DNA from 3 places in the Streptomyces sp. NPDC042638 genome. Region 1 is predicted to be linked to each of the others. Evidence: riboswitches for the same ligand, from Rfam matches in the RefSeq annotation. Region 1 holds a riboswitch; each other region holds the start of a gene.
What was found. A riboswitch is a leader RNA that binds a small molecule or an ion and turns the genes downstream of it on or off. The one in region 1 is predicted to bind cyclic di-AMP.
Positions count from the first base shown of each region.

Region 2: it holds a riboswitch for cyclic di-AMP, as region 1 does, so the genes downstream of both, AB0B40_RS28640 (NlpC/P60 family protein) here and AB0B40_RS01025 (transglycosylase family protein) in region 1, are expected to answer to the same signal.
Region 3: it holds a riboswitch for cyclic di-AMP, as region 1 does, so the genes downstream of both, AB0B40_RS05250 (transglycosylase SLT domain-containing protein) here and AB0B40_RS01025 (transglycosylase family protein) in region 1, are expected to answer to the same signal.

Region 1 is NZ_JBEZBT010000001.1:229,670-239,886, forward strand. Features, by position in the region: gene AB0B40_RS01015 (cytochrome P450) at 1-880, shown strand, start outside; gene AB0B40_RS01020 (transglycosylase family protein) at 1,049-2,140, shown strand; cyclic di-AMP (ydaO/yuaA leader) riboswitch at 2,324-2,498, shown strand; gene AB0B40_RS01025 (transglycosylase family protein) at 2,503-3,204, shown strand; gene eno (phosphopyruvate hydratase) at 3,513-4,799, shown strand; gene AB0B40_RS01035 (septum formation initiator family protein) at 4,907-5,383, shown strand; gene AB0B40_RS01040 (DUF501 domain-containing protein) at 5,433-5,960, shown strand; gene AB0B40_RS01045 (Ppx/GppA phosphatase family protein) at 6,071-7,024, shown strand; gene AB0B40_RS01050 (NAD(P)/FAD-dependent oxidoreductase) at 7,421-8,800, shown strand; gene AB0B40_RS01055 (cyclopropane-fatty-acyl-phospholipid synthase family protein) at 9,013-10,217, shown strand, end outside.
Region 2 is NZ_JBEZBT010000045.1:5,089-15,305, reverse strand. Features, by position in the region: gene AB0B40_RS28670 (SWIM zinc finger family protein) at 1-9, shown strand, start outside; gene AB0B40_RS28665 (DUF5691 domain-containing protein) at 101-1,780, shown strand; gene AB0B40_RS28660 (cobalamin B12-binding domain-containing protein) at 1,756-2,178, opposite strand; gene AB0B40_RS28655 (alpha/beta fold hydrolase) at 2,402-3,256, shown strand; gene AB0B40_RS28650 (M23 family metallopeptidase) at 3,537-5,075, shown strand; gene pcrA (DNA helicase PcrA) at 5,119-7,599, opposite strand; cyclic di-AMP (ydaO/yuaA leader) riboswitch at 7,862-8,031, shown strand; gene AB0B40_RS28640 (NlpC/P60 family protein) at 8,040-9,035, shown strand; gene AB0B40_RS28635 (hypothetical protein) at 9,055-9,408, opposite strand; gene AB0B40_RS28630 (NlpC/P60 family protein) at 9,997-10,217, shown strand, end outside.
Region 3 is NZ_JBEZBT010000004.1:134,536-144,752, forward strand. Features, by position in the region: gene AB0B40_RS05235 (ABC transporter ATP-binding protein) at 1-329, opposite strand, end outside; gene AB0B40_RS05240 (DUF2092 domain-containing protein) at 363-1,598, opposite strand; gene AB0B40_RS05245 (polyprenyl synthetase family protein) at 2,100-3,110, opposite strand; cyclic di-AMP (ydaO/yuaA leader) riboswitch at 3,666-3,876, shown strand; gene AB0B40_RS05250 (transglycosylase SLT domain-containing protein) at 3,882-4,370, shown strand; gene AB0B40_RS05255 (HAD family hydrolase) at 4,597-5,412, opposite strand; gene AB0B40_RS05260 (FAD-dependent oxidoreductase) at 5,564-6,766, opposite strand; gene AB0B40_RS05265 (ATP-grasp domain-containing protein) at 6,813-8,057, opposite strand; gene fahA (fumarylacetoacetase) at 8,328-9,545, shown strand; gene AB0B40_RS05275 (M56 family metallopeptidase) at 10,002-10,217, shown strand, end outside.

The DNA of each region.
Region 1 (10,217 bases):
CGACCAGCTCATCGACCGGTTCGCCAAGACCGGCTCCGCCGACCTCATCCACGAGTTCGCCTTCCCGCTCCCCATCTACGCCATCTGCGACCTGCTCGGCGTCCCGCGCGAGGACCAGGACGACTTCCGGGACTGGGCGGGCATGATGATCCGGCACGGCGGCGGGCCCCGCGGCGGGGTCGCCCGGTCGGTGAAGAAGATGCGCGGCTATCTCGCCGAGCTGATCCACAAGAAGCGCGAGGCGCTGCCCGCCACGCCCGCGCCCGGCGAGGACCTGATCTCCGGCCTCATCCGCGCCTCCGACCACGGCGAGCACCTCACCGAGAACGAGGCCGCCGCCATGGCCTTCATCCTCCTGTTCGCCGGCTTCGAGACGACCGTCAACCTCATCGGCAACGGCACCTACGCCCTGCTCACCCACCCCGAGCAGCGTCGGCGGCTGGAGGAGTCCCTGGTGCGCGGGGAGACGGAGCTGCTGGCCACCGGCGTGGAGGAACTGCTGCGTTACGACGGTCCGGTGGAGCTGGCCACCTGGCGCTTCGCGACCGAGCCGGTGACCGTCGGCGGGCAGGACATCGCGCCGGGAGATCCGGTGCTCGTCGTACTCGCCGCCGCCGACCGGGATCCGGAGCGGTTCGCCGACCCGGACGTGCTGGACCTCGGCCGCCGCGACAACCAGCACCTCGGGTACGGCCACGGCATCCACTACTGCCTGGGCGCGCCGCTCGCCCGCCTGGAGGGCCAGACCGCGCTCGCCACCCTGCTCACCCGCCTGCCCGACCTGCGGCTGGGCGCGGACCCGGCCGAGCTGCGCTGGCGCGGCGGACTCATCATGCGCGGCCTGCGCACCCTGCCGGTGGAGTTCACGCCCGCCCTGTGAACACAGCCTCCGCAAGGGAACATGACGGACATTCAACTCTGTGATCTTCACGTTATCTGTGCGGCATGAACTTGTGACAAGTGATCGTATGCCTATACGTTCACCCATCAGCGCGGCGAGCGGCACCATCCGCCGCGCCGGTCCTGCTGTCGCTCGAAAGGCATCTGCATGCTCTCCGGGAACGGTCGACACCGTCGCCCCCGCCAGGCCCCGGCTCTCCTCGTCGCGGCCGGAGTGACCGGCTCCGCCATCGCCATCCCACTCCTCGGCGCGGCGAGCGCCAACGCGGCGGAGGGCACCACGTGGGACAAGGTGGCCGAGTGCGAGAGCGGCGGCTCCTGGAGCGCGGACACCGGCAACGGGTACTACGGCGGTCTGCAGATCGCGCAGGACGACTGGGACAAGTACGGCGGCTCCCAGTACGCGGCCAGCGCCGACCAGGCCAGCCGCCTCCAGCAGATCGCCGTCGCCGAGAAGATCCTCGCCGACCGGGGTACGACCCCCTGGGCCACCTGCGCGCTGCTGTCCGGCCTGACCTCCGACTCCGGCTCCGCGGACGTCGACACGGGCGTCGGCGGCTCCGGTGGCACCGGCGGTTCGGGCGACTCGTCCGGTCCGGCCGACTCCTCCGGCACAACCGACACCTCCGGCACCCCCGGTGCCTCCGACTCGTCCGGTCTGCCGGATTCGCCGCCCTCCACCGGGGCCGGCACCGGCTCTGACGACCGTTCTGGCTCCGGGACCGGGTCGGGATCCTCGTCCGACAAGGCCGACAGCCCTACCCCGAAGCCGGGCAAGGACGCCGGTGTGCCCACCGGACCCGCCGGATCCAACGGGACCAACACCCCCAAGTCCGACAAGTCCCCCTCGCGGGGCCCCGGAAGCCCACAGGGAACGGATAACACCCCCGCGGCCACCCCGGACGCCGCGACCGAACCCAACGCCCAGCAGGCCGCCGGTTCTTGGAGTCTGGTCGACACCGGGGCCCTCAGCAGTGGCGGACGTCACCGCGGGGCAAGTGCGGACGAAGGGGTGACAAACGGTCAGGACGCTCCCCGCTCCGGTCGGCACGCCTCGAGTGAACCGGGCACCTACACCGTCCGCGAGGGCGACTCCCTGATGTCCATCGCCGACTCCCTTGACGTCGACGGCGGGTGGCGTGCGCTCTACGCCGGGAACGAGAAGGCGATCGGGGCCGACCCGAATCGCATCACTGCCGGTCAGACCCTGGAAGTCGGGGGCGAAACGGGCGGCGAATAGAGGGAGTTGACGCCCCACTTAGCGCCCTAATGTCCGGTTTGGCGAAAGTGTGGGATGAGTCTCAGAAGCCCTGATCGTCTTTGAAATTCCACGGATCGCGTGTCTACGGTCGAGGCCGCTCGTCACCACGAGCCCCGGCAGCCACCACGCCGAATCCTGCCAGTGGTTGCCCGGGAACAGTCGTCGCGTCAAGCGCCGTAGGCAGGAGCGGGGGACCCAAGGTAGGCGCCGGGGCCAGCAGTTGAAGCTGGAACCGGCTGGGGGTGAAGCCGCACTCCGCGCAAGCGGGAGGTGCGGCCGGGCAACTCAACCGGCCCGAACCCGACAGCTCACCTCGTAGGCGTCGGTGAGGGGATCGATCCATGCTGTTTACCGGCAAGGGCAAGCACCGCCGTCCGTCCAAGGCCGTCCGCGCCGTCGCGCTGGCCGGTGTCACCGGCGCCGCCGTCGCCGCCCCGCTGATGGCGGCCGGCAACGCCTCCGCCGCCACCACCTCCGAGTGGGACGCGGTCGCCCAGTGCGAGTCCGGCGGTAACTGGTCCATCAACACCGGCAACGGCTACTACGGTGGCCTGCAGTTCTCCGCCTCCACCTGGGCCGCGTACGGCGGCACGCAGTACGCCGCCACCGCCGACAAGGCGAGCCAGTCCCAGCAGATCGCCGTGGCCGAGAAGGTTCTCGCCGCGCAGGGCAAGGGCGCCTGGCCGGTCTGCGGCACGGGCCTGTCGAGCACCCCCAACGGCGGCTCCGCCCCGAGCGCCCCCTCGACCCCGGACTCGGGCAGCGGCACCACCACCACCCGTTCCACCGGCCAGCAGGCCGCCTCCCGCTCCGCCGAGCGTCCGGCCGCGTCCACGACCAAGAGCAAGACCGTCACCACCCCGACCGGCAAGACGGTCAAGAAGGGCGACGGCGAGTACGAGGTCGTCACCGGTGACACCCTCGGCAGCATCGCCGGCAAGCACCACGTCCAGGGCGGCTGGCAGAAGCTGTTCGAGCTGAACAAGGACATCGTCCAGGACGCCGACCTCATCTACCCGGGCCAGCAGCTGCACCTGAAGTGACATCCGGCCCCGAGCCGGCCCGTCGGGCCCGCGCATCCGTGCGGGCCTGACCGAAGGCCCCCGTGCGGGCCACCCCCGTCCCCACGGGCCCCCGTCCCGGTGCGTGTTCCCCCGTACGCACCGGGACGGGGCTTTTTGTGCCCACCGCGCGCGGAAGTTCACCGGATTCCTTTGTTTCGTACAGAAACAAAAGGTACCGTCGCCTTGTCCACGGGACGGTCGGTCGGTGGCCGAGGGCCCCGGGACGGTTAGGCTCTAATCGCAAGGCACACCAGCCCCGCACCGTAAGCGTCACATCCAAGAAGGAGATGCTCGTGCCGTCCATCGACGTCGTCGTAGCCCGGGAAATCCTGGACTCCCGAGGCAATCCCACGGTCGAGGTCGAGGTCGGCCTCGACGACGGCAGCACGGGTCGTGCCGCCGTCCCGTCCGGCGCCTCGACCGGCGCCTTCGAGGCCATCGAGCTGCGTGACGGTGACCCCAACCGTTACCAGGGCAAGGGCGTCGAGAAGGCCGTCCTCGCCGTCATCGAGCAGATCGGCCCGGAGCTGGTCGGCTACGACGCCACCGAGCAGCGCCTGATCGACCAGGCCATGTTCGACCTGGACGCCACCGACAACAAGGGCTCCCTCGGCGCCAACGCCATCCTGGGTGTCTCCCTGGCCGTCGCGCACGCCGCCTCCGAGGCCAGCGACCTGCCCCTCTTCCGCTACCTGGGCGGCCCGAACGCGCACCTGCTGCCGGTGCCGATGATGAACATCCTGAACGGCGGCTCGCACGCCGACTCCAACGTGGACATCCAGGAGTTCATGATCGCCCCGATCGGCGCGGAGTCCTTCTCCGAGGCCCTGCGCTGGGGTGCCGAGGTCTACCACACCCTCAAGAAGGTGCTGAAGACCAAGGGCCTGTCCACCGGTCTGGGCGACGAGGGCGGCTTCGCCCCGAACCTGGAGTCCAACCGCGCCGCCCTCGACCTCATCGTCGAGGCCATCAAGCAGGCCGGTTACGTCCCCGGTGAGCAGATCGCGCTCGCGCTCGACGTCGCCGCGTCCGAGTTCTACAAGGACGGCAAGTACGAGTTCGAGGGCAAGTCCCGCTCGGCCGCCGAGATGACGGAGTACTACGAGGAGCTCGTGGCGGCCTACCCGCTCGTCTCCATCGAGGACCCGCTGTTCGAGGACGACTGGGCCGGCTGGAAGGTCATCACCGACAAGCTGGGCGACAAGGTCCAGATCGTCGGCGACGACCTCTTCGTCACCAACCCGGAGCGCCTGGCCCGCGGCATCGAGGAGGGCTCCGCGAACGCCCTGCTCGTCAAGGTCAACCAGATCGGTTCGCTGACCGAGACCCTGGACGCCGTCGAGCTGGCCCAGCGCAACGGCTTCAAGTGCATGATGTCCCACCGCTCCGGCGAGACCGAGGACGTCACCATCGCCGACCTCGCCGTCGCGGTGAACTGCGGCCAGATCAAGACCGGTGCCCCGGCCCGCTCGGACCGCGTCGCCAAGTACAACCAGCTGCTGCGCATCGAGGAGATCCTCGACGACGCCGCGGTGTACGCCGGCCGCTCCGCCTTCCCGCGCTTCAAGGGCTGAGGCTGACCCAACCTGGCGTAAGGCTTAGCCAGTCGTACGTACGTCCCCGTACCCGGTCCCGTACCGTGTGCGGGGACGTACGCGCGTGTGAACGGGAGGCGGGGAAGATGGCCGTGAAGGACCGGGACCGGTTCTCCACCGCGACCAGGCTCAGGCTGCTCGGCGAGCAGACGGCGGCCCGCGTCTACCGCTCCCAGACCAAGCGGCAGGCCCGCCGCTCCCGGCTCACCGGCCGGGCGGCGCTGCTCGCCCTGGTGCTGTGCACGCTGATCGTCGCGCTCGCCTACCCGATGCGTCAGTACGTCTCCCAGCGCGCCGAGATCGCCGAACAGCGACGGCAGCAGGAGCAGGCGCGCGAACGCGTCGAGCAGCTGCGCGACCTCAAGGCGCGCTGGCAGGACGACGCCTACGCCGAACAGCAGATCCGGCGCAGGCTGCACTATGTGAAGCCCGGCGAGACCGGGTACGTGGTCATCGACCCGGGCGCGGCCAAGCAGTCCCGCGCCGACCTCGGGGCCGCCCACCGGCCCTGGTACGCGAACGTCTGGGACGGCGTCGACAAGTCCGACGCCTCCGACCAGTGACCGGCCCGCCGGGCCGGTAGACCGACAGAAAGCCAGTCTGAAAGCAGTCATGCAAACGCCTCCGCCGCCCACTCCGCGCACCGAGCCCACCGACGCGGACGTCGAGGCCTTCAAGCAGCAGCTGGGCCGCCCGCCGCGGGGCCTGAGGGCCATCGCGCACCGCTGCCCGTGCGGTCAGCCGGACGTCGTGGAGACGGCACCGCGCCTGCCCGACGGCACGCCCTTCCCGACGCTGTACTACCTGACGTGCCCGAAGGCGTCCTCCGCCATCGGCACGCTGGAGGCGAACGGCGTGATGAAGGAGATGACCGAGCGGCTCCAGAGCGACCCCGAGCTGGCCGCCGCCTACCGCGCCGCGCACGAGGACTACATCCGCCGCCGGGACGAGATCGAGAAGCTGACGGGCTTCCCGAGCGCGGGCGGCATGCCGGACCGGGTGAAGTGCCTGCACGTGCTCGTCGCCCACTCCCTGGCCGCCGGACCGGGCGTGAACCCGCTCGGCGACGAGGCCCTCGCGATGCTGCCGGAGTGGTGGCGCAAGGGCGCGTGCGTCGTGCCCGAAGCCGCCGAGCAGTGACCGCCGGCCGGTCCGGCGCCGGGGGAGCGCCCCCGGCGCCCCCGCCTTCCGGCTTCCTGTCCGCGCCCGCCCGCCGCCCCTCCCGGTCGGCCGACACGAAGGACCTGTCCATGACCCGCGTCGCCGCCATCGACTGCGGTACCAACTCCATCCGGCTGCTGGTCGCCGACGCCGACCCGGGGACCGGTCAACTGACCGACCTGGACCGTCGGATGACGATCGTGCGGCTCGGCCAGGGGGTCGACCGCACCGGACGGCTCGCCCCCGAGGCGCTGGAGCGCACCTTCGCCGCCTGCCGTGAGTACGCGGCCGTCATCAAGGAGCACGGCGCCGAGCGCCTCCGCTTCGTCGCCACCTCCGCCTCCCGGGACGCCGAGAACCGTGACGACTTCGTGCGGGGCGTGCTGGACATCCTCGGGGTGGAGCCCGAGGTCATCACCGGTGACCAGGAGGCCGAGTTCTCCTTCACCGGCGCCACGAGGGAACTCTCCGGCCGCACCGACCTCGCCCGGCCCTACCTGGTCGTGGACATCGGCGGCGGCTCGACCGAGTTCGTCGTCGGCGACGACCACGTACGCGCCGCCCGGTCGGTGGACGTCGGGTGTGTGCGGATGACCGAGCGGCACCTGGTGCACGGGGACGAGGTGAGCGACCCTCCCGGCGAGGAGCAGGTGGCCGCCATGAGGGCCGACATCGAGGCCGCCCTGGACCTCGCCGAGGAGACGGTGCCGCTGCGCGAGGCGCGCACCCTGGTGGGCCTGGCCGGGTCCGTCACCACGGTGTCCGCCATCGCCCAGGAGCTGCCCGAGTACGACTCGGCGCGCATCCACCACTCCCGGATCTCCCGGGACCGCGTGCGCGAGATCACCGAGTGGCTGCTGCGCTCCACGCACGCCGAGCGCGCCGCCGTCCCGTCCATGCATCCCGGCCGGGTCGACGTCATCGGCGCGGGCGCCCTCGTCCTCCTCGCGATCATGGAGCGGACCGGTGCCGAGGAGGTCGTGGTGAGCGAGCACGACATCCTCGACGGCATCGCGTGGTCGGCGGCTGAGCAGGGTCGATGACGTTTGAGCGGCCTCGGGGGCGCCGTGCGGGGCCCCCGGGCGCGACCGCGCGGAAAAGTTCGTGAAGTTCTTCACAAGGATTTCCCCGGTGGCGGGCCCCGCAGGGGCGTCCGTTGGCCTTTTCGGGGGATCAAAGGCCGTTTGAACATGTTCAGATGAGGGTCGCGGGAGGGCTGGGGAGAGGGTCGTCCCGAGGGTGCCGCGGGGTCCTCGCAAGGGCCTCGCCGGCCTGGAGGAGCAGCTCACACGGCATTGACAACGGGGCGAAGCGCCCTCCGGTTCCCTCTCCTCGGCATGACCTGCGTCACGCGGGTCGCGGAGTTTAACACAGGCCCTCTGGATGCTTGTGAAGGGGCGCACGAGCGACCCCCGTGGGGCGGGTGGATACTCGATGGCATGAGCACCACGGAGCGTCCCAGGATCCTCGTAGTAGGCGGTGGGTACGTAGGCCTGTACGCAGCTCGGCGCATTCTCAAGAAGATGCGCTACGGCGAGGCGACCGTCACGGTCGTCGACCCCCGGTCGTACATGACCTACCAGCCCTTCCTCCCCGAAGCCGCCGCCGGCAACATCTCCCCTCGCCATGTCGTCGTCCCGCTGCGACGCGTGCTGCCCAAGGCGGAGGTCCTCACCGGTCGGGTCACCACCATCGACCAGGACCGCAAGGTCGCCACGATCGCCCCGCTGGTCGGCGAGGCGTACGAGCTGCCCTTCGACTACCTGGTCATCGCGATGGGCGCGGTCTCCCGCACCTTCCCGATCCCCGGCCTCGCCGAGCAGGGCATCGGCATGAAGGGCATCGAGGAGTCCATCGGCCTGCGCAACCACGTCCTGGAGCAGCTGGACAAGGCCGACTCCACGACCGACGAGGAGATCCGCCGCAAGGCCCTGACCTTCGTCTTCATCGGCGGCGGCTTCGCGGGCGCGGAGACCATCGGCGAGGTCGAGGACATGGCCCGGGACGCGGCCAAGTACTACAAGAACGTGTCCCGCGAGGACATGCGCTTCATCCTCGTCGACGCCGCCGACAAGATCCTGCCCGAGGTCGGCCCCAAGCTCGGCCAGTACGGCAAGGAGCACCTGGAGAGCCGGGGCGTGGAGATCTACCTCTCCACCTCGATGGACTCCTGCGTCGACGGCCACGTCGTGCTGAAGAACGGCCTCGAGGTCGACTCCAGCACCATCGTGTGGACCGCCGGTGTCAAGCCGAACCCGGCCCTCAGCCGCTTCGGTCTGCCGCTCGGCCCGCGCGGCCACGTCGACTGCGAGCCGACCCTCCAGGTCAAGGGCACGGACTACATCTGGGCCGCCGGTGACAACGCGCAGGTCCCGGACCTCGTCGGCCGCAAGGCGGGCAACGAGAACGCCTGGTGCCCGCCGAACGCCCAGCACGCGCTGCGCCAGGCCAAGGTCCTCGGCGACAACGTGATCTCCGGCCTGCGGGGCTTCCCGCAGAAGGAGTACGAGCACGCCAACAAGGGTGCGGTCGCCGGTCTCGGCCTGCACAAGGGCGTGGCGATGATCGTCATGGGCAAGATGAAGATCAAGCTCAAGGGCCGCCTCGCCTGGTACATGCACCGTGGCTACCACGGCATGGCGATGCCGACCTTCAACCGCAAGATCCGCGTCTTCGCCGACTGGACGCTCGGCATGTTCCTCAAGCGCGAGGTCGTCTCCCTCGGCGCCATGGAGAACCCCCGCGAGGAGTTCTACGAGGCCGCCAAGCCGGCGCCGGTCGCCGCCGCGAAGACCGAGGAGAAGGCCAAGGCCTCCTGACCTCAGGTCACGAACCGACCGAAGGACCTCCCGCCATCCGTGGTGCGGGAGGTCCTTCGGCGTTGTACGGCCACCCCGGATCCCCGCCCCAAATACATGCCCCCTACAGCTGTTTTGCTCAGTTGTAACTCCTTTGCGGGACTGCGCCGAGCGCCCCGCGGTGTTTACGTGGTGAACGGACATCCGGGATCGTCGTCTTGGAGGTGTGCGCCATGGCCGACGCCGCGTCGCGGCTGAGGAGTCTTGCCGAGCAGGTGCTGGGAACGCCGCTCCCCGTGCGGGTGCGGGCGTGGGACGGGTCGCTGGACGGACCACCTGAGGCACCCGCGCTCGTCATCCGCAATCGCCGCGCCCTGCGCCGCATGCTGTTCAAACCGGGCGAGCTGGGTCTCGCCCGTGCCTGGGTCGCCGGCGACCTGGACATCGAGGGGGACCTGTACACCGCGCTCGAGGCGGTGGCCGGGCTGGTGTGGGAGCGCGGGGAGGACGCCCGCGGCCTGCTCCAGGCGGCACGCGATCCGGACGTACGCGCCGCCGTCCGTGAACTGCTGAAGCTCGCCGGCCCGCCCCTGCCGCCCGCCCCGCCCCAGGAGGAGGTCCGCAGACCCCGGCGCCACCTGCACACCAGGCGCACCGACAAACGGGCCATCAGCCACCACTACGACGTCGGCAACGACTTCTACGAGTTGGTCCTCGGCCCCTCCATGGTGTACTCCTGCGCCTACTGGGAGGACGCCGGAACCCTGGAGTCCGCCCAGCGCGACAAGCTCGAACTGGTCTGCGCCAAGCTGGGCCTGAAAGAGGGTCGGCGGCTGCTGGACGTCGGCTGCGGCTGGGGCTCCATGGCCATCCACGCGGCCCGCGAGCACGGCGTGAGCGTCGTCGGGGTCACCCTCTCCCAGGAGCAGGCGGCGTACGCCCGTAAGCGCGTCGCCGAGGAGGGGCTGACGGACCGGGTGGAGATCAGGGTCCAGGACTACCGGGACGTCACGGACGGCCCCTTCGACGCGATCTCCTCCATCGGCATGGCCGAACACGTCGGCGCCGAACGCTATCTGGAGTACGCGCGCCTGCTGTACGCCCTGCTGGGACCCGGCGGCCGGCTGCTCAACCACCAGATCGCCCGGCGCCCGCAGCGGGACGAGTCGTCGTACGAGGTCGACCCGTTCATCGACGCCTACGTCTTCCCCGACGGTGAACTCGCCCCCATCGGCACCACCGTCACCCAGCTGGAGCGGGCCGGGTTCGAGGTGCGGGACGTGGAGTCCCTCCGCGAGCACTACGCCCGCACCCTGCGCCGGTGGGTGGCCAACCTGGAGGCCGACTGGGACCGCGCCGTCCGGCTCGCCGGCCCCGGTCGCGCCCGCGTCTGGCTGCTGTACATGGCCGCCTGCGCGCTCGCCTTCGAACGCAACCG
Region 2 (10,217 bases), on a different contig from region 1:
CTGTGCTGACCGGCCGTACGGACCCGTACGCGCAGACAGGGCAGACAGGGCAGGCGGGGCAGACAGGAAGGGAAGGGAACACGATGAACGGGGCGACGGGATGAGCGGGGCACCGGCCGGCGGGCACACCACGACGCCGGGAAGCGCCTGGGAGGAACTGGTCACCACCGCGCTGCTCGGCACCGACCGGCGCGCCCCGGCGCACGCCGTGCCCGGCCGCGCGGCCCCGCTCGCGCTGCTCGACGCGGCCGCCGTGGCGACCGTGCGGCGCCGGGCCGGGCTGCGGCCCGCGCGGCCGGCAGCCCGGCCCGAGCGGGCGCCTGCCGACCCGCGCCCGGCGCTGCCCGCGCCGGCGGCACGCCGGCTCACCACGTTGCTGGCCGACCGGTCCGGCGGCGCGGGCGGCGGCCGGCGGGGCAGCTCCCCGGATCTCATGGAACTGCTCCCGCAGTGGCTCGCGGCGGCCAACGCGCACGGGTACGCGGCGCCCCCGCAGGCCCTGCCCGCGCTGCTGGACGCGGCCCGGGGCCGTACGGACCTGCGCCCGGCGGCGCTGGCGTTCGCGGGCCCGCGCGCGCTGTGGCTGGCGCGGCTGAACCCGGACTGGCGGTTCGCCCTGCGCGCGACCCCCGGGGGCGGCGCGACGCTGCCCGATCCGGAGGACGCCGAGGCGGTGCTCCGGCTGTGGCGGGAGGGGCTGTTCGCCGAGCGGGCGGCGCTGCTGGGCGCACTGCGTACCCGTACCCCCGCGCTGGGGCGTGAGCTGCTGGCGTCGACGTGGGCGACGGAGCGGGCGGAGGACCGTCTGATGTTCCTCGACTCGCTGCGCGCAGGTCTGTCGGACGCGGACGAGACCTTCCTGGACCAGGCGTTGGGCGACCGCAGCCGCAATGTCCGGGCGACGGCGGCGGAACTGCTGTCGGCGCTGCCGGATTCGGCGCTGGCCGAGCGCATGGCCGTACGTGCCACGGCGTGTGTGGCCCTGGACCGCACGGGGGATGCGCCGGCGATCGCCGTGGAGGCGCCACTGGAATGCGATCCCGGTATGGAACGGGACGGCGTCGTGGCCACACCGCCGGCGGGCCGGGGGGAACGGTCCTGGTGGCTGGGGCAGTTGGTGGAGGCCGCCCCGCTCGGCACCTGGCCGGGGCGGCTCGGCGGGCGGACGGCCGAGGAGATCGTGGCGCTGCCGGTGGCGGACGGCTGGCAGGGCGAGCTGCACGGGGCCTGGTGCCGGGCGGCGGTGCGGCAGCGGGACGCCGCATGGTCACGGGCCTTGCTCGGCTCACCCTCGGCACCGGAGGCGGGTGGTCCGGGCGCGGTGTCGCTGGCGGAGCGGGCGAAGCTGCTGGCCGCACTGGAGCCGTCCGAACGGGCCGCGTGGGTCGCGGGGTTCATCGCCACGCACGGCCTGTCGGAGGCGTTCCAGCTGCTCGGGGTGTGTGCGGTGCCGTGGGCTGCACCGCTCGGCCGGGCGGTGGTGGACGCCCTCAACATCGCCCGGGACGCGGGCAGTTATCCGTGGAGCTTCAGCGGGGTGATGGGGCTGGCGGAGCGCTGCCTGGACCCGGCGGAGACCGTGCGCCTGGAGGCGCTGCTGGCGATACCCGACGAGCGGGAGGACGCCGCGCCGGGTGCCGGCGGGTACTGGGCTGAGGCGTTCCAGCGGCTGGTCACCACGCTGCGGCTGCGGGCGGCGATGACGCGGGAGCTGACACCGCCCGCGCCACCCGCCGAGCCGCCCCGGGAAGCGGCTCAGCCTCCGGACGCGGCCGGCTGACGGACGTTCTCCCGGACCCACTCCACGATCGACGTGGTCGTCGCCCCCGGGGTGAAGATCGCCGCGACGCCCTTCTCCTTCAGCGGCGGGATGTCCTCCTCCGGGATGATGCCGCCGCCGAAGACCAGGATGTCCTCGGCCTCCCGCTCCTTGAGCAGGTCGATGACCGCGGCGAACAGCGTGTTGTGGGCGCCGGAGAGGATGGACAGTCCGATCGCGTCGGCGTCCTCCTGGATGGCGGTGCCGACGATCTGTTCCGGCGTCTGGTGGAGTCCGGTGTAGATGACCTCCATGCCGGCGTCGCGCAGTGCGCGCGCGATGACCTTGGCCCCACGGTCGTGGCCGTCGAGCCCCGGCTTGGCGACCACCACGCGGATCGGACCGGCTGCCACACCCATCACTGCCTCCATCATGCGACCACGGAAGCGATCGCTTCCGTCCGTATCGACAAGTACCGCACTTTTGGCGCGTTCCGCCAGCGTCGCGAAGTGAACGAACGTTATCTCCAGCATCCCGCAACGAGCAGTTTTACGGAGCGCGGCGAGGGGGAAATCACATGGTGGGACATGAGGGCACACGGGGGACCGAGCCGTCCGCCGGCGTGCCGACAGGAGGTCGGCCATGAAGGTCACCGGGGTGTTGCCGCCGCTCTTTCTCCCGCTGTGCCGCCGCCTGTGGCCCGGCAGACTGGCCGGACTGTCCATGACCCTGCTCCGGGCCACGGCCCTGGAGGCCGCGATCCTGGCCGGTCACCTCCTGCTCTACCCGACCGGTCTGATCCAGGAGCGCCGCTGCGCCGACCTGCCCGTCACCGACGGTACGGCCCGGCTGCCGGTCCGCCACGGCCCGCCGGTCGTGCTGCTGCACGGCTTCATCGACAACCGCTCGGTGTTCGTCCTGCTGCGCCGCGCCCTCGCACAGCACGGCCGACAGCGCGTCGAATCACTCAACTACTCTCCGTTGACCTGTGACATACGCATCGCCGCCGAACTGCTCGGCCGGCACATCGAGGAGATCTGCGAGCGCACCGGCAGCACCCGGGTCGACATCGTGGGCCACAGCCTCGGCGGCCTGATCGCGCGCTACTACGTCCAGTGCCTCGGCGGTGACCTGCGAGTACGCACGCTGGTCACGCTCGGCACCCCGCACTCCGGCACCCGGGTGGCGCCGCTGGCGGACGCGCACCCGATCGTGCGGCAGATGCGGCCCGGTTCGGCGGTGATCGAGGAGCTCGCCCGGCCCGCGCCCGGCTGCCGGACCCGTTTCGTGAGCTTCTGGAGCGACCTGGACTCCCTGATGGACCCGCTGGAGTCGGCCTGCGTGGAACACCCCGACCTCGACGCGCACAACGTCCGGGTCACCGGCATCGGTCATCTCGCCCTGCCGGTGCATCCCGCCGTGGCCGCCGGTATCCGCGAGGCCCTCGACGCCCCGCACCCCGGGGAGCGGACCGGTGACGGAGTGACGGTGGCCTGAGACCGGCCGGGACGGGAGGACGGAGGACCGCGGGAGCGGCGGGCGACGAAGCGCCGGGGCCACGGGAGCGCACAGCCCGCGCACAGCCGACACATCGCCGCTCGACATCGAACATTCTTCGAACGCAAGACCAAGGTCGGGTCCGGGGGCCCCGAAACACGGCCGAATGCCCGTTTCCGGCCCGCGCGAAGCAGGCCGAAGATTGTCGCGTGCAGGTACCGCCGGGTACAGTCGCCGCACTGCTCTGGCAGCCCCTGTTGTCGAGGCGAAAGAGAAGTTGGTGAACGACCGTCACCCGTCGGGGACCATGACCACCCCGGCCCCGGCTTCCGACGCCTCCACCGCGCACTACGCGCCGTACGGGGCACAGGACGCCCACTACGACGACCTCACCACGTACGGCGGCTATGACGCCACCGGATTTCCCGGCGGTTCCGACGGCACCACGGCCTTCCACGCCGACCCGCTCTTCGGCAGTCTCCCGGGCGGCGAGCAGGCCACCGGCACGTACGACACCTCGCAGTGGCAGACCGCCACCGGCCAGACCCCGGCCTACGACCCGTACGCGGCCCAGCACGTCGCCGCCTACGACCCCGGTGTCTACGACAGCACCGGCTGGACGCTTCCCGCGCAGGCCACCGGGAACGACGTCAGCGGCCAGTGGGACACCGGCGCCTGGCAGCAGCCCGAGCAGTCCGGCACCGCCGACCCCACCCAGCAGTGGGATTGGGGCACCCAGACCTTCGACACGGGCACGTACGACGCCACACAGTGGAACTCCGCCGGGCAGACCACGCCGGCGGAACCGGGACAGGGTGGCGAACCGTTCGATCAGCAGGCCACGGCCACCTTCGAGGCGGTCGGCGACTCGCACACCTCGTTCGAGCGGCCAGCTGACGCGCAGGCGACCGCGGCCTTCGAGCAGGTGTCGTACGAGGACACCGCCTTCGGCGACCCGCCCGCCGGTGAAGGCGAGCCGGACGCCACCGGCGAACTGCCCACCGTGGACGGCCTGCTGGACGAGCAGGAAGAGATCACCCCGGCGCCGGCGCCCCGCGCGGGGTCGCGCGGCGGGGCACGCTCGCGGCGCCGTACGCCCGCCAAGCGCTCCGCACTGCTGACCGTCGCCGTACCCTCGGCCTGCGTGATGGGGGTCGCCGGGATCGCCGCCGCCTCGGTCGGCGCCCTCACCGACGACTCCGCGGACGCCACCACCACCGCCAGCGCCTCGGATGCGCACGCGGTCCAGCCGTCGGTCGCCAACAGCAAGCTGGACGCCCAGCTCAAGACGCTCTCCGCCGGCGCCACCGACTTCGCCGACCGGGCGAGCCGCACGCAGGAGCGGATCGACCTCAAGGCGCAGCAGGACCTGGAGAAGAAGAAGGCCGCCGCGGAGGCCGCGCTCAGGGAACGGCTGCGCCCCAAGTTCGTACTGCCGGTCACGCAGCACGGGCTGAGCGCCTACTTCGGCCAGGCGGGCGTCAACTGGATGTCGGTCCACACCGGCATCGACTTCCCGGTCTCCTACGGCACCACGGTGATGGCCGCCACCGACGGCACCGTCACCACCCAGTGGAACAGTGCCTACGGCAACATGCTGATCCTGACCTCGAAGGACGGCACGCAGACCTGGTACTGCCACCTGTCCAGCTACCGCGTCGCCTCCGGCGCGACCGTCAAGGCCGGCGACCCGATCGCCTACTCAGGCAACTCCGGCAACTCCACCGGCCCGCACCTGCACTTCGAGGTCCGGCCGGCGGGCGGGTCGGCGATAGACCCGCTGCCGTGGCTGCGGAGTCACGGACTGGATCCCACCTAGTCTGCCGGGGCCCCGCTCTTCAGCGGGGCCGTCCGCCGGTGGACTACAGCTTCTCCACCGGCGCGTACCGCAGCAGCAGCCGCTTCGGCTTGGTGTCACCGAAGTCGATCGTCGCCTCCGCGTTCGCACCCGTGCCCTTCACCGCGACGACCGTGCCGAGCCCGAACTGGTCGTGGGTGACCCGGTCCCCGACGGCCACCGCGACCACCGGCTTCTCCGCCGTGCGCCGCGTGGCGAACCCGGACGCGCCCGATGCCGAGGAACGCGAACGGGTCGAGGACAGCGAGGCCGCGATCCCGGACGCCGGCCCGGAGGACACGAGCGCCGCGGCCCCCGTCCGCTTCCACTCCACGTGAGTGGGCGGGATCTCCTCCAGGAAGCGGGAGGGCGGGTTGTACGACGGCTGGCCCCAGGCGCTGCGCATCGCCGACCGCGTGAGGTACAGCCGCTCCCGCGCGCGCGTGATGCCGACGTACGCCAGGCGCCGCTCCTCCTCCAGCTCCTTGGTCTGGCCGATGGCGCGCATGTGCGGGAAGACACCGTCCTCCATGCCGGTCAGGAACACGACCGGGAACTCCAGGCCCTTGGCGGTGTGCAGGGTCATCAGGGTGATGACGCCGTCGCCGTCCTCCTCGTCCGGGATCTGGTCGGAGTCGGCGACCAGCGCGACCTGCTCCAGGAAGTCGGCCAGCGTGGCCTGCTCCCCCTCTTCCCGCTCCTGCTCGAACTCCAGGGCCACGGCCGCGAGTTCCTGGAGGTTCTCGATACGGGTCTCGTCCTGGGGGTCGGTGGAGTTCTGCAACTCGGCCAGGTATCCGGTGCGCTCGAGTATGGCCTCCAGCACAGTCGCCGGGCCGGCGCCGGACTCCACGATCGTGCGCAGCTCCTCCATCAGCGTGTTGAACCGCTTGACCGCGTTGGTGGAGCGCGCGGCCATGCCGTACGCCTCGTCCACCCGCTTCAGGGCCTGCGGGAAGCTGATCTTCTCGCGCTGGGCGAGGGCGTCGATCATCGCCTCCGCGCGGTCGCCGATGCCCCGCTTGGGCACGTTGAGGATGCGGCGCATCGGCACCGAGTCCTCGGGATTGGCGAGGACGCGCAGGTAGGCGAGGACGTCACGGACCTCCTTGCGCTCGTAGAAGCGGACGCCGCCGACGACCTTGTAGGGCAGGCCGACGCGGATGAAGATCTCTTCGAAGACCCGGGACTGGGCGTTGGTGCGGTAGAAGACGGCGACGTCGCCGGCCTTCGCCTCGCCCGCGTCCGTGAGGCGGTCTATCTCGTCGGCGACGAACTGGGCCTCGTCGTGCTCGGTGTCGGCGACGTAGCCCGTGATCCGCGCACCCTGGCCGGCGTTGGTCCACAGGTTCTTCGGACGGCGGGACTCGTTGCGTTCGATGACCGCGTTGGCGGCGGTCAGGATGGTCTGCGTGGAGCGGTAGTTCTGCTCCAGCAGGATCGTGGTCGCGTCCGGGTAGTCCTCCTCGAACTGGAGGATGTTGCGGATCGTCGCGCCCCGGAAGGCGTAGATCGACTGGTCGGCGTCACCCACGACGCACAGTTCGGCGGGCGGGACGTCACTCTCGCCGGGCGGCACGTCCTCGTCGTGGTCGCCGGTGCCGACCAGTTCGCGGACGAGGGCGTACTGGGCGTGGTTGGTGTCCTGGTACTCGTCGACCAGGACGTGCCGGAAGCGGCGGCGGTAGTGCTCGGCGACGTCCGGGAAGGCGCGCAGCAGGTTGACCGTCGTCATGATCAGGTCGTCGAAGTCCAGCGCGTTCGCCTCGCGCAGCCGCGACTGGTAGAGCGCGTAGGCCTGGGCGAGGGTCTTCTCGAAGCCGTCCGTGGCCTGGGCGGCGAAGTCCTCCTCGTCGATCAGCTCGTTCTTCAGGTTGCTGACCTTGGCGCTGAAGGACTTCGGCGGGAAGCGCTTGGGGTCGAGGTCCAGGTCGCGGCAGACCAGGGCCATCAGGCGCTTGCTGTCGGCGGCGTCGTAGATCGAGAACGACGACGTGAAGCCGAGTTTCCTGCTCTCGCGACGGAGGATGCGCACGCACGCGCTGTGGAAGGTCATCACCCACATCGCGTTCGCGCGCGGGCCGACGAGCCGCTCGACGCGCTCCTTCATCTCGCCCGCGGCCTTGTTGGTGAAGGTGATCGCGAGGACCTGGCCCGGGTGCACGTCCCGCTCGGCGAGCAGGTGGGCGATGCGGTGGGTGAGCACGCGGGTCTTGCCGGAGCCGGCGCCGGCGACGATGAGCAGCGGGGAGCCGGCGTGCACGACGGCGGCGCGCTGGTTCTCGTTCAGCCCCTCCAGGAGGGCCGCCGAGTCGAGCGCGGGGCGCGGGGCCCCGTCGCGGTAGTGGGCGTCCCGGTCCGGTGGCACGTCGAACTTCCCGCCGAACAGATCGTCCGGAAGCGACTCCGGAGCGTGGTCGTCCTCGGGCGGTGGCGGGGGCTCCTCCTCGCGCCCGCGTGGGGCCTGGAGGTCCGCCAGGAAGCTGTCGTCAAAGAGGCTGCTCATCGCTCTCCGAGTCTAGGGCGCCCCACCGACAACCGGTCGCCGTCCCCCGAACATGGCCCACTTCCCGGACAGCCGATCTCCGCGCCCACGGCCTGCACCGGCCGCTCACCCAACGGAAGCGCCTGGTCACACGCGCATGAACCTGTCCTCAGGTCACGGAAATGTATCGGACATACCTCGCACCAACCTTCACAGAAGACACACGAGTTGGCTAGGTTGCCGTCAGGCCGCACGACCCCTCTCCGGCGAACGTCGCCGGGCCATGCGGCCTCCGCCGAGTCCGGCGCGCCCCGCACGGTGCCCGGAGCCGGGGACCCACCGAATCCTGGGGTGAATCGGCCGACTCCCGCCCGGGACGACGCCGTAGGGCAACCCTTCCAAGCACCCGCCCGAACCCGACAGCTAACCCGGTAGGCGGAGCACGGAAGGAGTCGCCTCCCTTGGCGTCGCACCGCAAGCCGCGCCCCGGCGGGACCCAGACGGCGGGCATCCGCACCCCCGCCCTCGCCACCGCCGCCCTCACCTCCGTGGCCGTCCTCTCCCAGACGGCCGGGGCCACGCCCGAGACCGGTCACGGCAGGCCGAGCCCGGAGGAGGTGGAGCGGAAGATCGACGAGCTCTACCGCCGGGCGGACTCGGCGGCTGACATACCCCCCGGCACGGGCAGAGACCAGGTCGAACGGACCGACCGCGCTGCCCGCACCGACCGCACCGACCGTGCTGCCCGCGCCGAAGGGGTCGAGCGGGGTGAGCGCGCGGAGGCCCCGCGGCGGCGCGCGGACAGCCTGCAGCGGCTCCGCGACGAGGTCGCCCGACGCGCCCAGCACCGCGCCCTGCCGACCCAGCGCACCGCGCCCCCGGACCGGCGCGGCGCGGTCCCCGCCCAGCGCGGCGGCGGACCCGTCCCGGGCACGGCCGCCGGGGCACGCCTCGACGCCGCCACCATGGCACCCCCGGAGAGCCGGCCGGAAGCCGTGAGCGGCCCGAAGGCGGCCAAGGCCACCGTCCGGAAAAAGCTCGCCCGCGCGCGCGTGCTGCTGTCGCAGCGGACCGCCGGCGAGCCGTCCGGCACGGACGCGACCAAGGCCGGGAAGGCCGTCGCCTTCGCCCGCGCCCAGCTCGGCAAGCCCTGCGTGTGGGGCGCCGCAGGGCCCGGCTCCTACGACTGCTCGGGCCTCACCCAGGCCGCCTGGAAGTCCGCCGGCGTCACCCTCCCGCGCACCGCACGCCGGCAGGCCGGCGCCGGCACCCCGGTGCCCCCTGCCGACGCCCGCCCGGGCGACCTCGTCTTCTTCCACGACGACGCCGGGCATGTCGGGCTCTGCACGGGCGACGGCATGATGATCCACGCCCCCAGGCCGGGCGCGTACGTCCGGGAGGAGCCGGTCTCCGTGATGGGGGAGGCGGCCGTCCACAGCGTGGTGCGGCCGGGCTGACGCGGGGGCGCGCCGGGGATCAGGTCCAGAGGACGGCGATGAAGATGTTGGCCGTGGTGAGCAGGCCGACCAGCCCGAAGAGGCCCTTGTCGATCCGCTCCTCGTCGCGCTTCACGTAGACCAGGCCGAGGATCACGATCAGCAGGGCCAGCTTCACGCCGATCTTGATGCTGTTGACGTGGTGGTCGTCCGCCTGGTTCAGCCCGACCAGGACCACACCGGTGACCAGCATGGTCAGCGCGCCGTGCAGCATCCCGGGCACGAACCGGGCCGTGCCCTGGCCCATCGCCTTCATCTGGGTGAGGAAACCACCGAGCAGCGCGGCGATACCGACGATGTGCAGGCCGACGAAGAGATGGATGAGTACGTCCATGGAGCCGGAGCCTAGCCAGGGGGCTTCGCGCCTTCCGCCACCGGCCCCGCCGAAAGCCCTCCGCGGGCTGCTCGGCGGGGCCTGCGACGGTGGTACGCCGGGGCTCGTGGCTGTGCGGGACGTGGGGTTTGCGACTGCGCGGCACGTGAGGTTCGTGACTGTGCGGCGCCGCGAGCCGGTGACTGTCCGGCACCGCCTGCCGGTGACTGTCCGGCACCGCCTGCCGGCTGATCCCGGGCGGATGTTGGATATATGCGCCCCATAGCACCTCACGGCTCCCGCCCCTCCCGATTTTCGCTCTTCGGTCACCACGTTCCGTAAAGGCGACGACACCAGCCGGACGGCACGGACACATACGGTCAGTCACGATCCGTCAGCGCCAGTTCCGCACACCGCGTTACCAACTCGTCACCGCCCGGCCTACCGTCCTCCCCCAGGTGACCGGCTCCCCACCGCCGCCCGGACCAGGCGCGGCTACCGGCCACCACCGCCGAGAAAGGCCCGGCGGCGGCCCGCTCCCCCTGCGCGGGCCGCCGCAGGGCGTACCGCTCGGCCGCACGCGTCGTACGGAAGGTCGTGACAGTCCAGGTGGCAGCCCACCGCAAGCCCCCACAACGCCCGCTCAGCGGCCATACGGCCAGGACGGCCGCCACTCTCGCCCTGGCGGGCGCGGTCACCGCGGCCTGCTTCGACGGGACGGCACACGCCGAGCCGCAGCTGACGCCGGCGCAGGTGAAGGCCCGGGTGGACACGTTGTACCGGGAGGCCGAGGCCGCCACCGAGAAGTACAACGGGGCGAAGGAGGAGTC
Region 3 (10,217 bases), on a different contig from region 1:
TAGCGCTTGGTGAGGCCGCGCGTGGCGATCACGCTGTCCCCCACCGGCGCCACCGCCGCCGGATCGTCGTCCAGCGGCGTCGGATCGTCGTCCAGCGGTGCCGGATCGTCGTCCAGCGGCGCGTCGGCGGACGCACGCGCCGGCTCACCGAGGGGCTCACGCGGCGGCTCACCGAGGGCCCCGCGCGGTGTCCCACCGAGGGCCCCGCGCGGTGTCCCACCGAGGGGCTCACGCTCCGGCGCGCGTTCGAGGGCACGCGCCGGACCGCCCGGGGGCCCAGGCTCCGGCACGCCGGCCGGATCACGCTCCGCGGCGGACGGTTCGCCCATCGGCTCCCCCTCGATTCGTCGTGCCCGGTCGGGTCACTTCCCCGCGTCGGCCGCCTTCACCAGGGCGTCCTTGGTCACCGCGCCGGCGTACACCTTGCCGTCGTCGGTGACCAGGGCGTTGACCAGGCGGGTGGAGAAGACGGTGCCCTTGCCGAACTTCCCGGAGACCTGGTCGCCGAGCGAGCCGAGGAAGCCGCCGATGTCACCGCCCTGGGAGCCGGTCGGCACACCGCCCTTGGTACCGGTGTCGAAGGTGGCGACGGACGTCCAGCCCTCGCCGAGGACGTTCAGCCCGCCCGTGCCCTTTCCGCCCAGACCCTTTCCGCCCAGGCCCTTGGCGACATCCCCACCGTGCTCGCGCTCGCGGGAGTGCTCCGGCGCCTTCGCCGCATCCTTGTCCTCGGTGACCTTCGCGCCCTTGGGCGGGGTGAAGTCGAAGGTGGAGGCGGCCGGCCGGGAGAAGGACACCTGGGTGTAGCCCGCGTCGACCACGGCGGCGCCGCCGCTCTTCGGGGTCAGCGTGAACTTCAGCGGCACGCCCGTCTTCGCGTCCACGGCGATGCTGATCGCGCCGACCGTGGTGCCGGACTGCCTGGGCTGTATCAGCAGCTTGTAGGCGTCGCGTCCGGCGACGTGCGCGGTGCCGTCGACCGTGACGGACGTGGTGTCGTCCACCGCCTTCAGGGCCTCGTCGGCGAAGTTCTTGGGCATCGCCGGCGGCTCGGCCGCGCGGTGCCGGCCGGAGTCGGCCGCGGTGGAGTGGTAGACCTCGTTGCTCTTGCTGTCGTAGCCCCAGACGTCCTTGCCGTCGTGGATGAGGCTGTACTCGGCACCGCTCTCCAGCAGCGACACCTTCTGCCGGTCGGGGCCGTCGGCGGCGACACGCAGGGTGTGCGTGCCGGACACCAGCTCGGTGAGCTTGGCCCGCGGGTCGGCGGAGGAGCCGTCGCCGGAGCCCTGGGCCGCCCCGGAGAGCATGCCGCTCTCCAGACCGCCGAGGTCGGGCAGGCCGAGGTCGGTGCTGATCTTCACGGTGCCGGACAGCTGCTGCACGTCCGACTTGGCCATCTTCTCGATGAGCTGCTGTGCGGTGATCTTGGGCAGGTCCGGGTCGCCGGAGCTGGCGAGCGCCGGGACGAGCCCGATCGTTGCCGCCGCCACTCCCACCACCGCGACCGGGACGGCGTACCGGGCGGCCTTGCGCCGGCCGGAGCGCGGGTCCTCGTCCCGTGCGGCGCCCACTGCGTCGTCGGATTCGTACGGTGCCATGTGTGCCTTACCTCCGTCGTCGGCGGCGGCTGTCCTCACGCTGGTCCACCTGAGCCGCCATTCTCACCCGAATCGGTGAGGAGTGGTGATGTCCGTGGCTTCCATATGACCAAATCCGCCGTGAAGAAGCGTCAGCCCACGGAGGCAACTCGTGTACGACTGCGGTATGACACAGGACGGCGGCACCTCCCCCGACCCCTAGGGGTCGCGCGGGAACGATGCCGCCCCACGGGTGCGCGGTGGGGGCGCGGCCCGGGCCCGCGCGGGGTGCGGTGACGGCAGGGGGTGCGGTCCGGGCCCGCGGAGGGTGCGGCGACGGCGGGGGCGCGGTCCCGGCTTGCGCAGGGTGCGGTGACGGCCCGGCGTGAGTCCCCGGCCCGCGCAGGGTGTGGTGGAGGCCCGGCGTGAGTCCCCGGCCCGCGCAGGGTGTGGTGGAGGCCCGGCGTGAGTCCCCGGCCCGCGCAGGGTGTGGTGGAGGCCCGGTGTGGGTCCCCGGCCGGGTCAGCCGGCGCGGTGCACCACCGCGTCACACAGCTCCAGCAGCGCGGCCTTGGCGTCGCACTCGCGCAGCGGTGCCAGCGCGGCACGCGCCTCCTCGGCGTACCGGACCGTGTCCCGGCGGGCCTGCTCCAGCGCGGGGTGCGCGCGCAGGGCGGCCAGCGCCTCGGCGTGCCGGGCGTCGTCGCTGAGGTCGGAGGCGAGCAGTTCGCACAGGGCGATGTCCTCGGCCAGCCCCAGCTTGGAGGCCCGCTCGCGCAGCCGCAGCACCGGCAGCGTCGGAATGCCCTCGCGCAGGTCGGTGCCCGGGGTCTTGCCGGACTCGTGCGAGTCGGAGGCGATGTCCAGGACGTCGTCGGCGAGCTGGAAGGCGACCCCGAGCCGTTCGCCGTACTGGGTGAGCACGTCGACGACCGTCTCGTCGGCGCCGGACATCATCGCGCCGAACCGGCACGACACCGCCACCAGGGAGCCCGTCTTGCCGGCGAGCACGTCCAGGTAGTGCTCGACCGGGTCGCGGCCGTCCGCGGGACCCGCGGTCTCCAGGATCTGGCCCGTGACCAGCCGCTCGAACGCCAGGGCCTGCACCCGCACCGCCTCCGGGCCGAGGTCGGCGAGGATCTGGGAGGCGCGGGCGAAGAGGAAGTCGCCGGTGAGGACCGCGACGGAGTTCCCCCAGCGGGTGTTGGCGCTGTCCACGCCTCGGCGGACGGCCGCCTCGTCCATGACGTCGTCGTGGTACAGCGTGGCCAGATGGGTGAGCTCCACGACCACGGCCGACGGCACGATGCCCGGTGCGTACGGGTCTCCGAACCGGGCCGCGAGCATCACCAGCAGGGGCCGGAACCGTTTCCCGCCGGCCCGTACGAGGTGCTGCGCGGCTTCCGTGATGAACGGGACCTCGCTCTTGGTGGCATCGAGCAAGCCTTCCTCGACAGCCGCCAATCCGGCCTGGACATCGGCTTCCAGAGCCTGGTCCCGCACGCTCAGCCCGAACGGCCCGACGACGGTCACGAGGGGTCTCCTGTCTGCTGGTGTCTGCTGGCGATTACACGGTTTGTCGATAGGTCGCTGCCATCACTCAAGTCAGCGTATCCGGTCCTGTTTCGATCACCGATAGCGCCCACCGGTCCAGCTGGGGCGCTATCGGATCACGACCGGCATGGTTTTGATCACACGGTAAGAAGGGACATTTCCTGACTTAACAGTAATCCGGGCACTGTGTCGTGACCTCCCGGCGCCCGCTTTCCCCGCACTTCTCCCCCTCCGGCACTACGGCAACGACGAGCACCGCACCTCTGGTTCCACCACCAGTCAGACTTCCGGCCTGAATCCCCCTAATCCCCCATGTCTGATTTGAAGTATTTTGCTATTTCGTGAATTGGGTCACGCACCCCGTGGACCCGGCCCACCCGGCAGACCCCCTGCGACCCCTTGCCCTGTCGGCGAGTTGAGCGTTGGCGAACGCAAAGGATCAAGCACCCCATACGGCGTCGATCAAGGTCAAATCGCACGTTGTATGAATTCAGTACTTGTTCCCGGCATGTGCTCTCGCATACGTTCCGGGCCGTCGGGCGGACGCCGAATCCTGCCACCGCCCGCATACCCATCCACGAACTCATTCGTAGGGCAGGAGCGGGGGACCCAGGTAAGTCGCCGGGCCGGACGGCATATGCCGCACCGGGACGGCTCGGGGTGAAGCCGTGCCTCTTCCAGGGCACGGCCGGGCACCTCCCCGCCCGAACCCGACAGCTCACCTCGCAGGCGCCGGAGAGGAACTCCCGCATGTCCGCTGCCGCTCAGCACCTCCGTACCCGGAACAGCCGCCTCATCCGCGCCCTCGCCGCCGCCGGCACCTGTGCCGCCGTCCTCGCCCTGCCGCTCATCGGCGCGACCAGCGCCGCCGCGGCGCCCACCACGGCCACGACGGCCGCCACCACCCCCGCCGGGTACCCGAACAACCTCGACGGCTGGATCCGCGAGTCCCTCGCGATCATGCGCGAGAAGGGCATCCCGGGCACCTACAACGGCATCTACCGCAACGTCATACGGGAGTCCTCGGGCAACCCGTCCGCCATCAACCTCTGGGACTCCAACGCCGCCAAGGGCATCCCGTCCAAGGGGCTCCTCCAGGTCATCGACCCTACGTTCAACGCGTACCACGTCGCCGGAACGTCCTTCAACATCTACGACCCCGTCGCGAACATCACCGCCGCCTGCAACTACGCGGCAGCGCGGTACGGGTCGATCGACAACGTGTTCAGCGCGTACTGACAGACGCGTCCGGCGGGTACCGGCAGACGCGTTCCGTACCGACACCGACACCGACACCGACACCGGCACCGACACCGACAGGCACGGACGGTGCGTACTGTCGGCCGCCGGGACGGCGCACGGCGGCCGGAGCACGGCGGCCCGTACCCGGCCGGAGCACGGCGCGGGGCACACGGCGGCCGGCACACGGCCTGAGCCTGGCGGCCGGCGTCTGCCGATGGGGCGGTCAGTCGGTCGGGAACAGTCCTTCGAGGACGACGGCGATGCCGTCGTCCTCGTTCGACAAGGTGATCTCATCGGCCACCGCCTTGAGTTCGGGATGCGCGTTGGCCATGGCGACACCGCGTCCGGCCCAGTCGAACATCGGGATGTCGTTGGGCATGTCGCCGAAGGCGAGCGCCCGATCGGCGCCGACCCCGATCCACTCGGCGGCCAGCGCCAGCCCGGTCGCCTTCGTCACCCCGCTCGGCTGGAGCTCCACGGTGCCCGGCCCCGACATGGTGACCGTGGCCAGCGAGCCCACCGCCGAGCGCGCCACGGCCGCCAAGTCGTCGTCGGACAGGTCCGCATGCCGCAGCAGCACCTTGCTGATGGGCTCGCACCACAGGTCGTCGCGCCGCCCCACCCGCACCGCGGGCAGCGTCGGGTGGGGCATCCGGTAGCCGGGCTCGATGAGGGTGAGCCCGTCCACACCGTCCTGGTCCACCGCGGCGTAGACCTGCCCCACCTCCGCCTCGATCTTGCCCAGCGCCGTCTCGGCCAGCTCCCGGTCCAGCCGCACCGACCACAGCAGGCGGCCCGCCCCGGCGTCGTAGACCTGTGCTCCCTGCGCGCACACCGCCAGCCCCGTGCAGCCCAGGCCCGTGAGCAGGGACCGTACCCGCGGGGCCGGGCGGCCCGTCACCACCAGATGCCGGGCACCGGCCCGCGCCACCCGCGCGAGCGCGGCGAGCGACCGGTCGGAGACGGTGTCGTCGCCGCGCAGCAGCGTCCCGTCCAGGTCGGTGGCGATCAGTGCATATGCCAAGGGGGTGGGGTCCATGATCAGAGAATACGGACATCACGCCCCGCCGACTCATCGCCCGTTCCCCGCACTTACGTGCTGTCCGGCCTCAAGTCCCGCGCGCGGGGCCCCGATACGGGACGACCGCCGAGTCGGCGGCGCTGACGGTGCCCCGGCGCGGAGGGCGCGCTCAGCCGTGTGCCGCGGCCAGGTGGTTCGCCAGGCGCGGGGAGGCGAACTCCGTACCGCAGACGAAGCGCATCACCGGCCCGTACGAGGCCGCCGCGGGCAGGCCGGTGAAGTAGAGGCCGGGTTCGGAGGAGACATAGCCGGGGCCGAGGCGGGGTGCGCCGCGGCTCACCTGGAGCCCGGTGCGCAGCTCGTGGCCGAGGAAGTCCATCGCCGCCATGTCGACGCGGTAACCGGTGGCGGCGATGACGTGATCGGCGGTGAGCCGCTCGGTGTCGCCGGCATGCGTGCGCACGGTGAGCACGGTGCTGCCGTCCCGGGCCTCGGCACCCACCACCCGCTCGACGTCCCGCACCTGCACGCCCTTCTCGAAGCGCTCGCGCAGCCACCAGGCGCCCAGCGGGCCGAGGACCCGGCGGACCAGGTAGTGGCGGGTGCTCTCGGGCAGGAAGCGGTACGGGTGCGGGTAGTAGGTGAACGCCCACAGCGACCAGGCACGGCCGAACGGGGACTCGGGGCGGAACCTCGGCTGCTCCCAGGGCGGGGCGCCGAACGCGACCCGGCCGCGCCCGCGCGCGACCACGCGCACGCGTGCGCCCGCCTCCGCCGCGAGCGCGGCGGTCTCCAGCGCGGACTGGCCGGCGCCGATGACGATCAGCTCCTTTCCCGCGAACCGGCCGAGATCGTGGTGCTGGGAGCTGTGCGAGACGGGCGCGGCCGGGGCCGGCCCGTCGGCCGCCGCCGGCGCCAGCTCGGCCGGCAGGTGGGCGAAGCCCGACAGGCCGGTGGCGACGACGACCGCGCGCGCGGTGAACAGTTCACCGGAGTCCAGTTTGAGTGCGAAGTCACCGCTCGTGCCGCGGTCGACGGAGACGACCCGCACCCGTTCCAGTTCGGGGACCAGCTGCTGCTGGAACCACTCCCCGTAGGCGATGAAGGTCTCCACCGGGATGATGTCCTCGTCGGTCACGAGACGGCGGATCCCGGCCACGTCGCAGTAGTCGGCGAGGGAGTGGCCGGGCTGGGGGCAGTCGAAGTCGGAGGCGGCGGGGGTGGACTTGAGGAGCATGCCCGTGGGCATGTGGTCGCGCCAGCTCACCATGGGATCGCCGAAGACGCGGACGGGGATGCCGCGCGCCCGCAGATGAGCGGCGGTGGACAGGCCGAACGGCCCCGCCCCGATGACTGCAACCGGTCGGATCACGAAGTCCCTCCCCAGGACGCGATGCGCCACGCTGTCGTGGCCTTGCCTACTTCGTGGATGTGCTGCGGCCGCGGCGGCTGGTCCGCCACAGCTGATAGAGGTGCTTCGCGCCCGGGCGCACGAAGCGGGCGAGCATCGTGAGGAACGGCAGCGGGTCGTCCCCCGCGTACCAGGCCAGCTCCGTCCCGCTCGCCCTGACCGGCGCGTGCGGCGTCGTGTAGCCGCTGCGGCGGTAGGCGAGGAGGGCGGGGAGGTCGATGTTCTCCACGATGTAGCGGTGGCCGGCGCGCTGTTCCCCCTCCGGTACAGGTCGGCCGGTCAGGTGAAGGTGCATCGCGCGGACGACGTCCACGCCCGACTCGTTCTCGAAGAGCCGGAACTGGGCGCCCACGCGCGGGTTGAAGTCGAGGAGCTTGTACCGTCCGTCGCGCCGGTCGAAGCGCAGGTCGAGGTCGATGATGCCGCTGAAGCCGATCCGCTTGATGAAACGTGCGGCGAGGTCGGCGAGTTCCGGGTTGTCGACGACGTACGCGTTCGCCGTCATGCCGGCGTGCGGTGGCCAGGAGCGGACCTTGACGCCGGTGAACATCGCGAGGGGGCTGGAGCCCTGGTCGAAGCAGGCGTGCACGATCCAGTCCTCGGCCTCCTCGCGCGGCAGGTACTCCTGGAGGATCACGCCGGGATCCTCGCCCCAGTCGCGGGCCAGGTCGAGCAGTCCCGCGCGCGTGCCGATCCTTGTGGTGCCGTTCACGGCGGGCCGCCGGCGCCGGACGAACGCCTCACGGTTCTTGGCCACCACCGGGAAACGGGCCGTGCCGGCGAAGTCGACGATCTCGTCGTACGACCGCGGGAAGGCGGCAGCCGGGCTTGCGATGCCGTGCTCCACGCAGAGTTCGTGCAGGCCCTGCTTGCTGGCCAGACGGCGGGGCAGCGCGGGGTCCACGCGCGGGAAGAGGAAAGTTCCGGCCAGCTCGTCCTGATGCTCGGCGATCAGGACGGCGGCCTCCTCGTCGGTCGGGATCAGCACGGCCGGGCGGCCGATCCGGCGGCCGATGCGCAGCAGCCCCTCGACGAGGCGGCCCGGGTCCTCCGCGCCGGTCGTCGGCCACACGAACGCCTTCTTCAGATAGCGCGAGGAGGCGGCCGGTGTGTACGCGTCCTCGGTGATCGCGTACATGGGCACGCCCAGGCGGCCCAGGCTGCGGATCGCGCCGACACCGCCGTGGTGCAGCGGGTAGTCACCGAATTTGACGATCAGTCCCGGCACCCCACGGTCGGCGTGCACGGGCATGCCGACGGCGTTTCCGGCCACGGGTCCCCCCACGTCTCCCCCCAACGGAACGGATCCACTCCGCCCGTGTCCCCCAAAGGACGCTAAGCCGGAATTGCCACCTCCGACAAGGCTTATCCGGACATTACGAACTCTTTAGACACTGTGCGAGCAACCTTTCGAGCGCATCGTGAGGCACTGCCCAAGACACGCAGGACGGCCGTAACGTGTGGCGCGACCACATGGAACGCATCGCCATGCATGGCCCGGATGAGAGTGAGGCAGTACCCCATGCCCCCCTTCGACGTCCCCGAGGGTGACCCCTTCGGTCCGCACAACCTCCCCTACGGCGTGTTCTCGCCTTCCGGCAGCACGGAGCGGAGGATCGGCGTCCGGCTCGGGAACCACGTCCTCGACGCGGGCGCCACGGCCGCGGCACTCGGCTCGCCCCACCAGGCGCTCCTCGCCCAGCCCACCCTCAACCCACTGCTGGCCGCCGGCCGCGCCTCCTGGTCGGACGTACGGCGCGCTCTCACGTCCTGGGTCACGGACCCGGCGCACCGCGAGACGGTCGAGCCGCTGCTCCACCCCCTGTCCGAGGTGACCCTGCACCTGCCCTTCGAGGTGGCGGACTACGTCGATTTCTACGCCTCGGAGAACCACGCCCGGAACGTAGGCCAGATCTTCCGGCCGGACGCCGAGGACTCCCTCACACCCAACTGGAAGCACCTTCCGATCGGTTACCACGGCCGCTCCGGCACCGTCGTCGTCTCGGGCACGGACGTCGTACGGCCGTCCGGACAGCGCAAGGGGCCGGCCGACCCCGCGCCGGTCTTCGGCCCGTCGATCCGGCTGGACATCGAGGCGGAGGTCGGCTTCGTCGTGGGCGTGCCGTCCGATCTGGGCAGTCCGGTCGCGCTGGGTGACTTCCGGGAGCACGTCTTCGGGCTGTGCCTTCTGAACGACTGGTCCGCGCGGGACATCCAGGCCTGGGAGTACGTCCCCCTCGGCCCGTTCCTCGGCAAGTCCTTCGCGACGTCGGTGTCGGCGTGGATCACCCCGCTGGAAGCACTGGAGCACGCGCGCGTGGCGGCTCCCGAGCGCACGCACCCGCTGCTGCCCTACCTGGACGACTCCGCCCCCGACGTGGAACCCGGCGGGTACGACCTGCGCATCTCCATCGCGATCAACGGCCATGTGGTGTCCGAGCCGCCGTTCTCCACCATGTACTGGACCGCCGCCCAGCAACTCGCCCACATGACGGTGAACGGCGCCTCGCTGCGCACGGGCGACCTGTACGGCTCGGGCACGGTGAGCGGGCCGGCCGAACAGCAGCGCGGTTCGCTGCTGGAGCTGACCTGGAACGGCCGCGACCCCATCGAACTGCCCGACGGCAAACGCACGTTCCTGGAGGACGGGGACGTGGTGACACTCTCGGCGTGGGCACCGGGCGCGGACGGCAGCCGGGTGGGGCTGGGCGACGTCAACGGACGGGTCGTGACGGGCTGAGCCACGACACCGCCGCCGCGACCTGTCGCGCATAGGCCGCGACCTTTCGCGCATCGGTACTGCGCGCCTTCGCGGGCGTCGCCGCCTCCCCGGACGTCCGGGGGCGGCCGGGACGGGGCCTGGGCGTGCACTGCGCGCGCGGGCGGCGTGGGGCGGTGCGGGTGGCGTGGGGCGGCGTGGGCGGCGGGGCGGCCTGGCCGTGGCGGGTGATCCAGTCCGCCGGCCACCGGCACGGCTCCCGCCCCGGCCTGCGCCACTGGGCTCCCTCGCCGACGCCACGGCGTGGGCGGGCACGCGCGCGTGCCCGGCCGAGGTGGATGGCCGCCGACACCTGACTCACACGGCCGTTTTCGCCATACTGGCAAGGACACGCATCCAGCGCGGCACACGACCGTGGGCCGCGTGCCCGGCACCACTGACCCGCACACCTCGCCGACCAGGAACCGGAGCCCCGGCATGACCGTCTGCCTGCTCCTGCTGAGCGTCGTCGCACTGACGGCCGCCGTGCCGGCGCCGCGCGCGCTGACCCGGGCGGCCTGGCCCGAACGGGAACCCGTGGTCGCGCTGTGGGCATGGCAGTGCCTGGTCGCCACCGTCCTGCTGTGCTGCCTGACCGCGCTGGTCCTGGGCGCCGCAGCCGTCTTCCACACCGTCCGCGACCGCGTGTTCGCA